Regions from separate parts of the Weissella sp. ESL1177 genome, predicted to be linked through region 3. Evidence: riboswitches for the same ligand, from Rfam matches in the RefSeq annotation. Region 3 holds a riboswitch; each other region holds the start of a gene.
What was found. Region 3 has a riboswitch for thiamine pyrophosphate ahead of thiW (energy coupling factor transporter S component ThiW). Riboswitches for the same ligand answer to the same signal wherever they lie in the genome.
Positions count from the first base shown of each region.

Region 1: linked by a shared signal. The riboswitch ahead of thiD (bifunctional hydroxymethylpyrimidine kinase/phosphomethylpyrimidine kinase) and the one ahead of thiW (energy coupling factor transporter S component ThiW) in region 3 are both predicted to bind thiamine pyrophosphate.
Region 2: linked by a shared signal. The riboswitch ahead of thiS (sulfur carrier protein ThiS) and the one ahead of thiW (energy coupling factor transporter S component ThiW) in region 3 are both predicted to bind thiamine pyrophosphate.

Region 1 is NZ_CM176591.1:640,535-646,326, forward strand. Features, by position in the region: gene AC3B5D_RS03045 (OFA family MFS transporter) at 1-968, opposite strand, end outside; gene AC3B5D_RS03050 (MTH1187 family thiamine-binding protein) at 1,211-1,510, opposite strand; gene AC3B5D_RS03055 (TenA family protein) at 1,564-2,184, opposite strand; gene thiD (bifunctional hydroxymethylpyrimidine kinase/phosphomethylpyrimidine kinase) at 2,181-2,999, opposite strand; TPP riboswitch at 3,072-3,169, opposite strand; gene AC3B5D_RS03065 (Sapep family Mn(2+)-dependent dipeptidase) at 3,264-4,682, opposite strand; gene AC3B5D_RS03070 (hypothetical protein) at 4,868-5,017, opposite strand; gene AC3B5D_RS03075 (AEC family transporter) at 5,134-5,792, opposite strand, start outside.
Region 2 is NZ_CM176591.1:1,759,831-1,765,622, reverse strand. Features, by position in the region: gene AC3B5D_RS08630 (amino acid permease) at 1-678, shown strand, start outside; gene AC3B5D_RS08625 (GNAT family N-acetyltransferase) at 814-1,338, opposite strand; gene AC3B5D_RS08620 (DUF368 domain-containing protein) at 1,545-2,384, shown strand; TPP riboswitch at 2,529-2,618, shown strand; TPP riboswitch at 2,714-2,803, shown strand; gene thiS (sulfur carrier protein ThiS) at 2,846-3,043, shown strand; gene thiF (sulfur carrier protein ThiS adenylyltransferase ThiF) at 3,061-3,711, shown strand; gene AC3B5D_RS08605 (thiazole synthase) at 3,725-4,495, shown strand; gene AC3B5D_RS08600 (hydantoinase/carbamoylase family amidase) at 4,498-5,703, shown strand; gene AC3B5D_RS08595 (dicarboxylate/amino acid:cation symporter) at 5,708-5,792, shown strand, end outside.
Region 3 is NZ_CM176591.1:233,676-239,467, forward strand. Features, by position in the region: gene gap (type I glyceraldehyde-3-phosphate dehydrogenase) at 1-482, shown strand, start outside; gene AC3B5D_RS01180 (phosphoglycerate kinase) at 589-1,809, shown strand; gene AC3B5D_RS01185 (LysR family transcriptional regulator) at 1,925-2,821, shown strand; TPP riboswitch at 2,871-2,972, shown strand; gene thiW (energy coupling factor transporter S component ThiW) at 3,074-3,589, shown strand; gene thiM (hydroxyethylthiazole kinase) at 3,586-4,434, shown strand; gene thiE (thiamine phosphate synthase) at 4,388-5,005, shown strand; gene AC3B5D_RS01205 (ATP-binding cassette domain-containing protein) at 5,131-5,792, shown strand, end outside.

The sequences.
Region 1 (5,792 bases), 410 kb from region 3:
GCAACGGCAATAAAGGTTACCGTGTAAGATAAGATAAACATAGGTTTACGTCCAAATTTATCAGATAATGAGCCAATTAAGAAACGACCCACTGTATTAGCAATAGCAACTAAAGCAACGACGTTCGTTGCTTGGGCAATGTCCAATCCAGCTAAATTAGTTCCTAAGTTGGATGCAATCCCAGTTAGATAGACTGACAATGAAATCGTTAATAATGCAATAAATAACAAGTAAGCTTGAGGCTTACGTAACATTTCACTTGTTGTAAATTCATGATGCATACCATCATCCACAGTAGTAGCTTCTTTTACTTCAGGGGCATCATGGATAAACATCGCACCGCCGACAATAAGGATCATTGATAAAAATCCCCAACCCATTAAAGCATATGGGAGATTATGAACAATATTATTACCTAAAATAGCGGAATCAATATATTTAAAAACAAATGAACCTAAACCATAAAAAGCAACAGAAATACCGGAAATTAACCCAGTTTTTTCAGGAAACCACTTAATCGCATTTGAAAGAGTTGCCATATAAGCGATACCATCAGCTGCCCCAAGCATAACACCTGCTGAAATATAATATAACCATAATTGGTTAGATGAATGAACACGTGAAGCAATAAAGACCGAAACACCAAATAAAATGCCAGCAGTTATCGTCACTTTACGCACACCAAACTTTTTAACTAAACTACCAACAAAGATTGTTGATAATGATAAGGCTAAAGCGCCAATTGAAAAAATCAATGAAATAGATCCCAAATGAGGCTGTACAGATGCTGTTTTACCAGTGGCTGGATCAATGACTAATTGATGAAACATCTTCAAAATGGGTGTATTAAAAATACTCCATGCGTAAAAAGTTCCCACACCTAATTGCACAAGAGCAGTACCAAAGATGACCAGCCAACGATTAACAACTTTTGGCTGACTCTTTGAGGATGACATTGCAGTTTCCATAATAAAATCTCCTAAAAAACCTAAAAATAATTGCAAACGGGTTTGAAAACGCTTGCAAAAATAAATATAGTCCTATTTGTGGGATTTGTCTATAAAAACAATTTTAAAAAATGATTTCACATTGATTTATAATTCCATATACAATACAAAAAGTGCATTAACGCGATTTGAATTTTTGATAATATTTCAAAAAAGTCACTAATCTAACTATTTCAGATTAGTGACTTTCAAGTTTAAATTAATTAACCTTCTAGTTTATGACTTAACTTCTGTAACTTTGTTTCAATCGTGTTTGTGTGTCCAGGACGAATATCTGCATTCAATGAAACATAGGCACGGATTCCTTGATCTGTTAGCGTTTGAATTGCTTTTTGCACTGTTCCCATAACGTCAGACCACTCCCCCTCAATTTCGGTTCCCATGGCTGTTGTTTTGTATGTTAGACCAGATTCTTCAATGACCCCAATAATGTCGTTAACGTAACTACTTAACTCATCTCCTACACCAAATGGTGCAATTGCAACTGAAATTAATGTGTTCATTTATTTGTCCTCCTCTTATTTATAGACACCTATAGTATATCATTCAATAATGATTAATGTTTCGCTGCCTGTTCCCAAAAAGATAATTCATATTGATAAGATGTTAAATACGTCTCTAAATAGGTTTGTTGTTGTTTTGTTGATAACGTCTGCCAATTTGGAACTTGTTGGTCAACAACTTGCCAACTCCAGTGCGTGAATGCAGTATAGTCAGGACTAGTATAATAAGATAACCAAGGTAAATACGTATTATTTTTTGTCGTGTTGATGAATTGTTGACCAATCAAATGATAAGACTCTGTACAAGGTAATAGCGCCAACATTGCATTTGTTGCATCACCACGTTTAATGGCTTGTTCCATATGATCGAGATATGCTAAGTTATGTACATCAGGTAGAATATCCAAACTTGCTGGACTAGCTAACAAAGCTTCATGAGCTAATTCTTCATCCGATGACTGTGGTTGAGCCGCCTGTTGTGATACGGTTAGTTTTTTGGTTGCTAAATCAAATAATTTTCCAAAATAATTTGTGTAATAGGTATCTTGGGCAACATAATAATCCCTTTGAGTTTGTGGCAAATTATCTGAAGCGATTCCCTGTACAAATGATGTTTGATAAATATTTTTTCGGATATCATCTGATTGTTCCAATAAATAATTATGAAAAATCATTTCTTTTCCTCCATTTGAACATCTACCCAATGATTTAAGGGACCATGTCCATGACCAACATTGATTGTCTGGCGAATGGCTTCATAAGTAAATTGCTTTGCTTTTGGCATAATATCCTTTAATGCGTACCCTTTAGCTAAGTTGGCAGTAATAAAGGCAGACAGTGTGTCTCCTGTTCCATGAGTTCGATTTGTTTTAATTCCTGGCATTGTTAACCATTCTGACGTACCATCAGCATATAGTATATAATCGGCATATTCATTTTGTGAATTTGGGCGATGACCGCCCTTAATCAAGACATTTTGTGCACCCATTTTTTGTAATTTAATTGCCGCTTCTATGACATCATTATCAGTGACTAAAGTTTTTTTGACTAGGACTTCTGCTTCCGGTAAGTTAGGCGTAATTAGGAATGCAAGGGGTATTAATTCAGCTTTTAAAGTGTTAATGGCTTCATCACTCAATAAATGTGCGCCCCCTTTTGCAACCATAACTGGATCAACAACTAATTTACCAAAATTGTTTTTTTGCCAACCTTGAGCAACTGCATGGACACGATTAGCATCTAGTAAAGCGCCCGTTTTAGCGGCTTTAATATCTAAGTCATCCGCAATGCTTTTAAATTCTTCTAAAATAAACGTTGTTGGAATTGTATACTGCCCTTGAACGCCATACGTATTTTGCGCAGTTAAACCAACAACAATTGTTGCAGCATAAACTTGTTGATTATGGAATGTTTTTAAATCAGCATTAATGCCTGCCCCTCCACTGGCATCTGTTGTCGCAATTGTAATGACCTGTGGTACTTCTATCATGATTCCTCCCAAATATGTGGTAACTAAAAAGCACAAATAATCAGGAAATCCTGGTTATTTGTGCTTGAAAATGCAAGTTTACCATTACTTTCCTTCGTTAGTCTTAACTAAACAGGTTCAAAGGGTCTGTTTTAAAAACATCTCAGCATAAAGCCCCCCTAGTAAATTATTTAATTACAACATGATTATTGCACTTAACATAGGACAAGTCAACGCTTTCATTATGCTTTAAGCTTTAGATGGCTAATGGCAAAATAGTTTGTTTTATAAGTTATTGGCTAGTGCTAAAATTTCGGTGATTAACATATTCAGTCCATTCTCATATAGGTCTAAATCAAAAGATTCATTTGCAGCATGAGCCGTTGATGGTTCATTAGTTGGTAAAACACCAAAGCCAACACCATTAGACATTAAACGTCCAAATGATGCTCCGCCGTTAACACCGGTTTCAGGCAATTGTCCAGTTACTGATTGATAAGCATTGGCCAATAATGTCACTAACTTATCCTCTGGATCGACGTAGTGTGGCACAAGTCCAGCCGGATCACGAACAATATTAGTTAACCATGGTTCGTCTTGGATAATTTGATCAATCGTTTGCTGCTCGTCAAAAGCTAATGAATAGCGGAAGTTTAGATTAATATGACCTGTCTCACCAGGAACAAAGTCAGTTATGCCAATATTTTGACTTGTTTTACCAAGTTTTGGCTCGGTTTTACCATAACCCGAATGTTCACCATAAGGATCTTGATGTAACTTTTCACCAATAAATGCTAAAAATTTTGCAGCTTGTCCACTAAATGGGTAGTCTTTTAGAAAATTAGCTAAGTATGTCGCAGCATTTTTTCCAGTTTCTGGTCGTGCGGCGTGTGTTGCAATCCCTTGTAACTTTAATGTGATGTTATTATCATGTTCAGTTAGTGAACCAGAAACTTTGTGGCTATCGCAGTATTTTTGAAATGATGGCTTAACTTCAGCCGTTGATAGACCTGTTAGTATCGCTGTTGCAGACCCTGGTAGAACATTTGTTGCTGAGCCGCTGTGAAATGATAATAATTTTAGCGGTGCATCTGCATCGTTAGTTGCATCAAAATATAGATCTAGTTGACTAATACCTTTCTCACCATAAGAAAGATGAGCAGAGCCATCAGGTGAGAAACCATATTGTAATTGCCCTTCTTCAGCAAAATATTGATGCATATCAGCCCATTCGCTTTCTTCATCAGTCCCGATAATAAAACGAATTTGATGCTTTAAAGGTAAATGTGCATCTTGTATTGCTTTAATTGCATAGTAAGTTAGCATAACAGCAGATTTCATATCGTCAGCACCACGTGCATAGATATGATGATCTGCTTTAATGGTTGGTACAAACGGTTCTGTTTCCCATTGATCAATATCATTAACGGGGACAACATCTACGTGTACAATGACGCCAATTGGTTGCTTGTCATTTTCCGGACCGATATAAATATAGCCAGCACGATTGCCAACTGTACCAATTTTTTCAAAGCCATCACGTTGTGCTAACGACATCATAAAATCAAGAGCTGCTTTTGGACCCGGTCCATAAGGTGCAGTCATCGTAGCGTTTGTATCGTCACGCACTGAGGGAATTTTTAATAAGCCAATTAAATCATTTAACCATGCATCTTGGTATATTGTCGTATCTATTTCGTTCATTTATTGCAATCCTCCAAATAAATCTTCATCATGTTGCCATTATATTAACAATAAATGAAATAATATGCAATATTTTTATTTTATTTAGTATAAATAACCAAAAAAGTTGAACTTACTGAATAATAACAGTAGTCCAACTTTTTTTGAGATACATTCATCTTCGTATCTTATATTTTTAATAAATTTTAAACGAGATTATGACTGAAAATAGCTTGGTAAAGAGCAGTTGTTGTTGCATTTGCAAGACGAGTTGGTCGTTTTGCAACAGGAATCTGATTAATTCCGGCAGCCTTCAATGTCTGCTTTGCCCATGCCTTTGTGCCAAATAAAATCATTATATTGCCTCCTTAATCTTTTCTGTATTCTTGTTTTGATGAATAAATATTTCATTCATCTACCTTCACCATAATACAAATAATGATTAGAATGCAAGTCGGATTTTTATTAATCGTTAACTAATAATTACCATTAAAATTGGAATAACGACTAACATTAACAATGTCGTTTGTGTAATACTAATGGATGCAAATTTATAATCAGCTTTAAATTGTAATGCCATAACTGCAGCGTTCGTCATAGCAGGCATAGCGGCCTGAATAATAAATACTTGTTTTAACAATAGTGGCAAATCAAAAGGCATCAAGATAAGTGCCATTGTTAATGGTGCTAAGACAAATCGACTAAGCGATAGAGTGATGGTTTCTTTATTTGGTAGTAAATCTTTTTTAGGCGTTTTAGCAATGGCAAAACCAATAAATACTAAAGCTAATGGCACGTTGGTGTCACCCAATTCTGTTAAATCGGTTACTAAAAATGCAGGTAATTTAATATTTAAAAAGACAAATAGTAATGCCACAATTAAGGCAATCATTGGTGGGTTTAAGATACCAGATAGTGTTTGTCGTAAATTAAAATGTTTATTATTATGATTACCATCAATAGAAATCATATAAACACCAATTGTCCAAAAAACTGTGGTATTAGCCATATAGTAAATGAGAATATACGGTAAACTTTTTGTACCAAATAATGCCATGTTTACTGGTAAACCAACGGTGATTGTGTTGGAATTAAATAACAATGATTGAAAAAGGCCTTTATGCTTTGGAT
Region 2 (5,792 bases), 630 kb from region 3:
GAAAATCCTGAACGTGATTTACCCAAAGCAATTAATTCAGTGCCCGTGAGAATTGGTTTATTCTACGTCGGGGCCATTGCAATTATTATGTCAGTTTATCCTTGGGATCAAATTGATACATCACAGTCCCCTTTTGTACAGGTGTTTTCGGGTATGGGGATTAAGTTTGCAGCAACATTAGTTAACTTTGTTATCTTAACAGCTGCTTTATCAGCGGCGAACTCAGCGATTTTTTCAACGTCACGTACATTATACGTGCTAGCAAAAAATCGCCAAGCACCTCATTCACTAGCAAAAGTGTCAAAGAATATGGTGCCTGTTACAGGTATGTTGGCATCATCGATTGTGTTCTTAGTGGTTGTCTTATTAAACTATTTCTTCCCTTCAAAAATATTTACGATGATTACCAGTGTTGCCACAATGAGTTTCATTTTTGTTTGGTTACTGATTATGGTTGCACATATTAAATATAGGCAAACACAAGCAGCGATTAATAATCCCTATAAAATGCCACTATTTCCGGCGACAAGTTATTTAACGATTATTTTCTTTATTATTGTGTTAATTATTTTAGCAATTAACGTTGAAACCAGATTATCAGTCTTTCTAACCATTCTATTCTTTATCTTGTTACTGGGTGGTTATAGTTTGTGGTCAAAACGTCGGCGTCAAGAATAAATGAAAAATAAGCGTGAGACAAAAGGCTTCAGTCTTTTGGAACACATTTAAGGACGGCAATCTACCAATTAAATTGATAGATTGCCGTCCTTTTCAGCTGGTCAAAACGACCGATGTTTTTATTAATAACGATGACTAATCTTCTAATAGTAGCTGAAAAGCAAGTCGTTCACCATTTGGGACAGGCATAAGCACGTGACCACAATATTGAAAACCAGCTTTTTTAACCGTCTTTTGCATCCCCTGATTAATTTCATGGGTATCAATCCGAATATCACGATAGCCATGCTCTAATGACAATATCACTAGATCATGAATTAAATGATGTGCGAGACCTTGACCACGAACATCTGCATCGATGGCAATGCGATGTAGACAGAGATATTGTGACTCATGACCTAACCATGAACCATCAATGTCCTCATAAGCTTGCTCAGGTCCGGGCACTAATTTACCAACACCAGCCACCTGATGATGATGGATGAGCACATAGACAAGGCCATTCTGAATATCTTGCACAAATTCTTCTCGTTGGGGCTCTGCTGATCCTTGCCATTGGGGTGAATTTTGACTGCCGAGATAGGCTACTGCCTGTTGAATAATACGATAAATAGCATCAACATCTGTTAATTTTGCTTGTCGCGTATAAGTTAATGACATGGATATGCGCCTCCCGATATAATTGAAATTTTGTACTTCATTATAGCAAATAATTAAAAAAATTGGTTTATAAAAAAATAAGCTAATAAAACAATGTTTTTTTAACTTATTATAAGGAATGATTAGGTATAATACTAATTAATGGTCATTTATATCGCCATGAACACGAATATAGTGATAAACGACATGAAATGAGGAAATAATCAATGCAAAAACGACCAGGAGATATTATCTTCCGTGCTGTTAAAGGTGCATTAATTGGATCAGGATTTATTTTACCAGGCATTAGTGGTGGCGCTCTTGCCGCCGTCTTTGGATTATATGAACGCTTAATTTTATTTATGGCAAATCCATTGAAAAACTTTAAAGCAAATGTCCGGTTTTTCTTACCAGTTGGAATTGGTGCAGTGCTGGGTATTTTTTTACTATCATTTTTGATTAGCTTTATGTTAGGAGAAATTGAAAGTGTTGCACGTTGGTTCTTTATTGGTGCTATTTTAGGAACGGTGCCAACATTATGGTATGAAGCGGGAAAAATGGGACGATCACAATGGGATATCGCATTGTCCATAATGGCGTGTATTTTGATGTTAATATTCTTATGGTTTGGTCGACCATTATTTTCAACCATTGAACCCAGCATGGGCGCTTGGTTTTTAGCAGGTGCTTTGATTGGATTAGGATTACTTGTACCAGGATTGAGTCCATCTAATTTTTTAATTTATTTAGGACTATACAAAGGAATGAGTGATGGTATTAAAAATGGTGATTTAACGGTATTGATCCCCCTTCTCTTAGGATTGATTGTGATTGTTTTAGTATTTGCAAAAGTTATGGCGTATGTTTTTAAAGTTGCTTATGCCAAGTTGTTCCATATTATTTTTGGTATTGTGATGGCATCAACAGTGATGATTATCCCGATAGATTATACTGGTTTCACTGTTTGGCATTATATGTTTGCAGTTATCTTATTAGCTCTTGGCACAGGATTGGGCTGGTGGATGGGTCGTTTAGAGCAGATGGTAAAGCCAGAGATAGTGGTTTAGAATTTCATAGTAGTGAAATTTGAGGTGGTGACTTGTCGTATGATACAAGGTAAATGATGCATGCAACAGCTCATCATTGAAAGCGATTTCAATAATGAGTTGTGTTTCATAATTAAACGTGCTATGGTTATCTTGTTAAGTTAATTAACGTATCTGGGGTGCTGTTAAGCTGAGAATATACCCACTGAACCTGATTTGGTTAATACCTGCGCAGGAAGATACAGTCCGAACATAGTAATTGATGGGCAGTCTTTTTGTGAAAACAAAGAGGCTGCTTTTTATATTTTATGAGGATTGCATAAAGCAATTGGTAAAAACAAAATCTAAACAACCATCGTCTGGGGTGCTGTCAAGCTGAGAATATACCCATGAACCTGATGTCGATAATACGATCGAAGGAAGTACGATATTTGACTGTGTACAAATACCCTTCTTTCGTGATGAGAAAGGAGGGTATTTTTTTGATTATTTTAAATGGTGAACAAATCGCAAATATGGCTGGTAAGACACTAGTCGATTTATTACAAGAAAAAACAGATATGATGCAAAATGTTGTTGTGGAATTAAATGGCAAAATTATTCATCGTGAAGAATTAGCGACACAAAGATTATCAGAAAATGATCATGTTGAACTAATTTCTTTTGTTGGTGGTGGTTAGAAAAGAGGACAAATAAAATGACACCAAAATTTCAAGGCGTAGCTGTCGCCGATTTCTTTGAGGGCATGAAAGCACGTAATGTTGCTGGTACAACGGAACCTTTGCAAAATGCGCGAGTTACGATTGCTGGTGCAGGTGGCTTAGGTTCAAATATTGCAATTGCACTTGCCCGTAGTGGTGTTGGTCATTTAACAATCATTGATTTTGATACCATCGAAATGAGTAATCTTAATCGGCAACAATATAAAGTTAGTCAGATTGGGATGCCTAAAGTTGTGGCATTGAAGCAAAATTTATTAGAATTTAATCCATTTATTGATATTGATATCCAGCAGGTCAAAATAACGCCTGATAATATCGAAATATTATTTGCAGATTGTGATATTGTCTGTGAGGCGTTTGATAACCCAATGGCCAAGGCGATGTTATTGGATGGTATAACCAACTTTTATCCTGACAAGCCACTTGTTATGGGCAATGGTATGGCAGGATTACATGTCACTAATGAGATGAAAACAAAACAACAGTTACCAAATGTTTATATTTGTGGAGATGGTTATAGTAAAGGTGCTGAAGGACTGATGGCACCACGTGTTATGGTATGTGCTGGTCATGAGGCTAATGCCATCTTACGGTTATTAACTAAGCGCCCCGTTTTAGCAGAATAGGAGATAAATAATCATGGTTGAAAGTAATGATGATTTAATTATTGGTGGTCACCATTTTTCTTCGCGTTTCATTTTAGGATCAGGGAAATATTCATATGAATTAATTGATTCGGCAATTCATCATGCTGACGCACAAATTATTACAATGGCTTTGCGCCGAACGAACGCAGCTGAAGAAAATATTTTGAATTATATTCCTGAAGATGTCACGATTTTACCAAACACATCTGGTTGTACGAATGCTGAAGAAGCTATCCGCATGGCACGCATTGCTCGTGAATTAAGTGGTAGTGATTTCATTAAGCTTGAAGTTGTACCAGATAAAACTTACTTGTTACCTGATAATGAAGAAACAATCAAAGCAACGCAGGTTTTGGTAGATGAGGGATTTATTGTGATGCCATATATGTTGCCTGATTTAAATGCTGCGCGTAAGTTAGTGGCCGCAGGTGCTGCAGCTGTGATGCCATTAGGAGCGCCAATTGGTACGAATCAAGGCTTGGCAACGAAAGCATTGATTCAAATTTTAATTAACGAAATTGATGCACCGATTATCGTTGATGCCGGTATTGGTCGTCCAAGTCAAGCAGCTGAAGCTATGGAAATGGGTGCCGCTGCAGTAATGGCTAATACAGCGATGGCAACAGCTGGTGATATACCATTGATGTCAGAAGCCTTTAAGTTAGCTGTTCAAGCAGGCCGAAAAGGTTATCTTGCGCATCTTGGTCGTGTTTTGGATAAAAAAGCTGTGGCATCTTCACCAATAGCGGGTATTAGTAAATAATTATGTCGAATGAAACTGTACAATTAGGTGATTTGCTAGATCAGTTCAATGCATCAGATGAAGTTGGGCAAAATCGGCTCGTTTATAATCAACAGTGGTTGCAGAATCAACGTGCTTTAATTTTACTTGGTCAAAAATATCATGCAAAAGCCACTGTTGATGATTATGGCAATGTTTCTCTAGATTTTCCGGGACAAGAAACAGTTGCACCGATTGCAACGGGTTCTCATATGGACACTGTGCGTCAAGGTGGTCGTTATGATGGCTTATTTGGTATTCTGGGTGGATTTTGTGCGATACAAAAAGTCTATCAACAAGGTTCTTTACCTAAAAAACCGCTCCGTTTGATTTCTTTTAGCGAAGAAGAAGGTAGCCGTTTTCCAGCAGCATTTACTGGATCCAGTTATTATACAGGACATCGGCAAGTAACATCATTAGTTGATAAATCAGGTATAACATTTGAACAAGCTAGACGCAGTGCAGTCAAACAATTACAAGCAATGTCTGGTGTGAGTCGACAGCGAGCGTCTTTACCAGCAAGCTTTATGGAATTGCATATTGAACAAGGACCGCGCCTGGCACAGGCACACCAATCAATTGGGTTAGTGACTGGCATTGTTGCACAAAATCGCTATGATGTGACGGTGCATGGTCAGGCAAACCATGCTGGTACGACACCAATGGCACAACGTCAAGATGCAGTTGCAACGGCAAGTTATCTGATGACAAAATTATATGATTTGGCCGGACAATCATCACAAAGTCTAACATTTACCATTGGAGAAATATATGTCTCCCCTAATGTGAGCAATGTCATTGCCGAAACCTGCATGTTTACCATTGATTGTCGGGATGAATCAGACGAATTATTAGCCACATTTGTGACAGCGATGAAAGCAATGATAGCACAATTTGATCATGTGACGGTAAAACAGACATTACATGTTCCTGCAACCCTTTTATCACAGGCATTAAGACAACAAAATGCTAAGATAGCTACTCAAATGAAGCTCCCCTTCCAAGAGTTATTTTCGGGTGCAGGTCATGATAGTCAAATAATGAGTGCGGTTGTGCCAACAACGATGATTTTTGTACCAAGTGAAGCAGGAATTAGTCATGCCCCGGTTGAATATACAAAGATGTCAGATTTATTAAATGGTATTGCATTGTTAGCTGTTAGTCTGTCTACACAAGCAAATGGGGCGTGAGAAAATGCGAGTAAAAGTTCATCTAACAACGCAAATTATTATTGGGATGATCATTGGTGTGATTTTCGGTGCTATTTTTGGCACAAAAA
Region 3 (5,792 bases):
TGATGACGACTGTTCACGCATTCACTGGTACACAAATGCTATTGGATGGACCTAAGGGTAAGAAGATGCGCTCAAACCGTGCAGCTTCTGTCAACACAATTCCTCACTCAACTGGTGCTGCTAAGGCTATTGGTCTAGTTGTCCCATCAGTTGCTGGTAAGTTGGATGGTCACGCACAACGTGTCGGTGTTGTTGATGGTTCAGTGACTGAATTGACAGCAGTTTTGTCAAAGAAGGTTTCTGCTGAAGAAGTTAACGATGCAGTAAAGAAGTATGAGAATGATTCATTTGGATACAATGATGATGAAATTGTATCTTCAGATATCATTGGAGATACACACGGTGCTGTGTTTGATCCAACTTTGACTAAGGTTATCACAGTTGGTGATAAGCAATTAGTACAAACTGCTGCTTGGTATGATAACGAGTATGGTTTCACTTCAAACATGATCCGTACTTTGTTGCACTTGGCAACACTTTAATAGTTACTTAACTATTATTGAAAACGGGTGGTTTAGTAATAGTCTGAACCACCCGTTTTTTATATAAGATTCGTAGTATTTGAAGTAAAAAAGGGAGAAAATTTCCATGGCAAAGTTAACAGTTGAAGACCTAGAATTAAAGGGTAAGAAAGTATTGATGCGTGTTGACTTCAATGTACCGCTTAAAGAAGTTGATGGGCGTCAAGAAGTTGCAAACGATAACCGTATTGTTGCAGCATTACCAACAATTAAGTATGTTTTGTCACAAGGTGGACGAGCAATTCTATTCTCACACTTGGGACGCATTAAGAGCGAGGATGATAAGCCAGGACTTTCAATGAAGCCTGTGGCACAACGTTTGGCTGATTTACTTGGTCAACCCGTAACGTTTGTACCTGCTATTGAGGGTCCTGAGTTGGAAGATGCAATCAACAAGTTAGAAGATGGACAAGTGTTGATTTTCGAAAACACGCGTTATGCTGATGTTGTTGATGGTGAAGTTGTGAAGCGTGAATCTAAGAATGATCCTGCACTTGGTGCTTACTGGGCATCATTAGGTGATGTATTTGTCAATGATGCATTTGGAACAGCTCATCGTTCACATGCTTCTAATGCTGGTATTGCAGCAAATATCTCACAAACAGCGGCTGGTTACTTAATGGAAAAAGAGATTAAGTTCTTAGGTGGTGCTGTTGAAAATCCTAAGCGTCCATTCGTAGCCATTATTGGTGGTGCAAAGGTTTCTGACAAAATTACAATTATTCAAAACTTATTACAAAAGGCAGATAAAGTGATTGTCGGTGGTGGTATGGCATACACATTTGCTGCCGCTAAGGGTGAAAAGATTGGTAATTCTCTGTTTGAAGAGGACAAGGTTGAACTTGCTAAGCAATTGATTGCCGATGCTGGTGATAAGTTAATTCTACCTGTTGATGCAATTGCCGCAGATAAATTTGCAAATGATGCTGAGACTTACGTTGCAGAGGGTGACATTAAAGATGGTTACATGGGACTTGATATCGGTCCTAAGTCTGTAGAATTATTCAAATCAGTTCTTTCAGATGCAAAGACGGTTGTTTGGAACGGACCTATGGGTGTGTTTGAGATGGCAAACTTTGCAAAGGGAACTCTAGCAATTGGTGAAGAACTTGTTAAGGTTACTGCTAATGGTGCAACGACGATCGTTGGTGGTGGTGATTCAACTGCCGCCGTACAACAATTGGGTGTTGCCGATCAATTAAGCCACATTTCAACTGGTGGTGGTGCTTCTCTAGAATATCTTGAAGGAAAGACGTTGCCAGGAATTGCAGCAATTTCTGAAAAATAAATTTGATTAATTAAAAAGGAAGTCGGATTTTGTTATCTGACTTCCTTTTTAGTATGTCAACATTGATTGGTTTGTGGTAAACTATTCCAAACGGTAATGAATAAGGGGACATATTATGGATATTCATAAATTTGCTGTTTTTCTTGATTTGGCGGAAACGGGGAATTATTCTGAAACAGCAGACCGATTATATACAACACAGGGGAATATTTCAAAGCAAATTTTATCTTTGGAAAAAGAATTAAAGACACGACTTTTTAAACGTGAACATCGGCATATTTATTTGACAGAGTCTGGTCGTATTACAGAGATGTATGCTAAAAAAATTTTACATGAATTTTCGGCATTACAACAAACGTTAGAACAACATAATACAGAGTCAGATAATGTTTTAACGATTCATACCATGCCAACTTTTTCAAATTATCGTGGCTTTTCATTGATGAGTGCGTTTCATCAACGGTATCCAGAAATTACGTTACATTTTTCAGAAATAAAAGATAATTTATTGTTAGACTCTTTAAATAATAATCAGGCTGATATTGTATTTGGTCATTATACGTCTACAAATAATCAAACCATTGAAACGTTATTAACGGATCAGGATAATTTAGTTTGTATTCTTCCGGTAAATCATCCATTAGCAAATCATCAAATTATTTCATTAAACGATTTAATGTCAGAAGAATTATTGCTGCTTGAAGGAGAAGAGACATTAATTTTCAATAAATTAGGAGTCATGGGTGATAAAAAACAATTGTCATCTGCGGTATCATATCAAGGTGAAAGAATCGATATTATCTTAAACATGGTTTCAAATGGGATGGGAATTGCCCTAATGATGGAAAAAAGAGTTGATATGACAAATGATGGTCCATTAATTAAGCGTAAAATAGGAACAAATACAACAAGTAATTTTGGCTTTATGAGATGTAAACAAATGCATGAATCAAAGGCGAATGAATTATTTTGGAAATATATCACACAAGCAACTAATCACGATATTCTTTAAACGTATTTTTAGTTGTTAATGTGTTACTATAATAATATAAAATTAAATAGATATCACAAAGGGGAGCTGTATTAGCTGAGAAAGAGATTATCTCTAAACCCTCCGTACCTGTTTTAGTTATTTAAGCGAAGGAATTGTGCATATAAGGCATTTTCATGGTCTCTTTGTGATTTTTTATTGCAAGGAGGCTTTTTTATTGAGCGTTTTTTAGTCAACATCGCCAAACAAATTTTAAATTGAGGGAGAATATCAATGAATACAAATGTTAGGAAAATCACCTATTTAGCGATGATGATTGCCTTAGATGTCGTTTTATCACCAATTTTACGGATTGAGGGGATGGCACCAATGTCGAGTGTGATCAATATTTTGGCTGGTGTGTTAATGGGACCATTATATGCAACAATTATGGCAACGTGTTGTGGTATTATTCGAATGATGATGATGGGAATTCCGCCATTAGCATTGACTGGTGCAGTATTTGGTGCTTTATTAGCAGGTATTGGGGCAAGGTTAACTCATAATATTTACGGTTCAATTATCGGTGAAATAATTGGAACAGGAATTATCGGGTCATTAATGTCATATCCAGTAATGGTATTATTTACTGGAACAAAAACAGATTTATATTGGTTGTTGTATACACCGAGATTTTTGGGGGCAACTTTTATGGGTGCCATTGCCGCATGGTTAATTTGGCAACAGGCCAAGAAAATAACACTTTTTAAAGATATGATGCGCCTGTTTAATGGTAAAAAGGGGGCATGAAATTGACAGAAATCACAATACCTCTTAAAAAATCACCGCTCGTTCATTGTATTACGAATGCCATATCTGTTGAAACTGTTGCAAATGCATTACTCTATGTTGGTGCAAAACCAATTATGACAGAAGATGTGCGTGCTTTTGATGATTTAGCGAGTCAAACAGATGCTGTATTACTAAATCTTGGTAGTTTATCGCCTAATAAAGAAAAAAGCTTGTTAGCTGCTGGACAATTGGCTATGCAACAAAAACCATTTGTATTAGATGTTGTGGGAATTGCAAGTGCGACATCAGCTATGCAAATTGCACAAAAGTTAATGCTAATGCAGCCAACTGTTGTCCGTGGTAATATTTCTGAAATGCGCGCACTTTGTGGCTTAGCAACAAATAGCCGTGGTGTGGATGGCAGCATACTTGACCAGACAGATGAAGAAATAAGTCATTTGATTACAGCACTACAAGCTCGCTCGTCACAATTAACCTATGTTGCCACTGGCGTAAAGGACATCGTTGTTTCAAAAAATAACGTTTGGGTACTTTCAAATGGTGTGGATGAATTAGATCGTTTTACAGGATCTGGTGATACATTAGGTGGGTTGATTGCAGCTTTCTTGGGGACAGACATGCCAACAGAGATGGCGACGATCTGTGCCATTAGTTATTTAAATATTTCAGGTGAACAGGCAAAACGAAAAGCAAGAACTTCAGGAATTGCAGAATTTCGACAATTATTCTTGAATGAATTATCAGTATTGGGTAGTGATGATCCGCATTGGATCAACAAGATAAGAGGGGTAAAAAATGGCAAAAGAATTATATCTAGTGACAGCTCGATATGGAGAATCTAAGGCAGAATTCTTGAGTAAACTTGAAATAGCCTGTGCTAATGGGGTCACCTTGGTTCAGTTACGTGAAAAAGAGTTATCAACAAGAGCTTATTATGAATTAGCATTGCAGGTAAAACAAATAACTGATAAGTATCATCTACCATTAATTATTGATGATCGTATTGATATTTGCTTAGCGGTTGATGCAAGCGGAGTTCATATTGGTGATGATGAATTACCTGTTGACGTTGCACGTCAATTGATTGGTCCTGAACGTATGCTTGGTGTATCTGCAAAAACAGTCACACGTGCAGTTGAAGCCGCTGAAAATGGGGCAGATTATCTCGGCACTGGTGCAATTTTTCCAACACAAACCAAAGTTGTCACAAAACAAACATCAATACCAACTCTCAAGGCAATTACAGCAGCAGTTAAAATTCCTGTATTTGCTATTGGTGGGATTAAAGAGGATAAAATTGCAACTTTTAAGGACACTAACATTATTGGCGTTGCAGTGGTTAGTGAGATTATGCAGGCAACAAATATAGCAGAAAAAGTGCAGCATCTTAAACAAGCACTTGAAACATTATAATTTTCAAAAGACTGAGTCAATTATGAATTAGTACCCAGTCTTTTTTATATACTTAAAGTATTTGCTATTATAAAAATTTATTGATGATTAAATTAATTCGTGAAGCAACGCAAAGGAGGATATTAATGATTGTATTCAAAGATGTTATCAAAACCTATCAAGAAAAAGAAGTCGTTAATCACCTTGATTTAACCATTTTATCTGAAGATTTTTTTGTTTTGGTTGGTCCAAGTGGTAGTGGTAAAACAACGATTTTGAAAATGATTAATCGTTTAATTGAACCAACTAATGGTGATATCTATATAGATAATAAAAATGTTAATCAGATGGATATAAAAGAATTACGGCAAAATATTGGCTATGTTTTACAAAATATTGCACTATTTCCTAATCTGACCATTAGTCAAAATGCAGGTATCTTATTGGAATCTAAGGGAATAAAGCGTGAGCAACGGCAAATAATGGTCAACCAATTACTAGATAAAGTGGGATTACCACATGAACAATATGGTTCACGAATGCCAAGTGAATTGTCTGGTGGGGAACAGCAACGTGTGAGCATTGTACGTGCATTGATCACAAAACCTGAAATAATTTTAATGGATGAACCTTTTAGCGCACTTGATCCATTATCTCGTAAACAATTGCAAGATTTAATTTTGTCATTGTATCAAGAGTTTAAACCAACGATTGTTTTTGTTACCCATGATATGCAAGAGGCTTTACGCTTAGGGACAAAGATTGGTGTATTAGTTGATGGTCATTTGGAACAGGTTGGGACACCAAA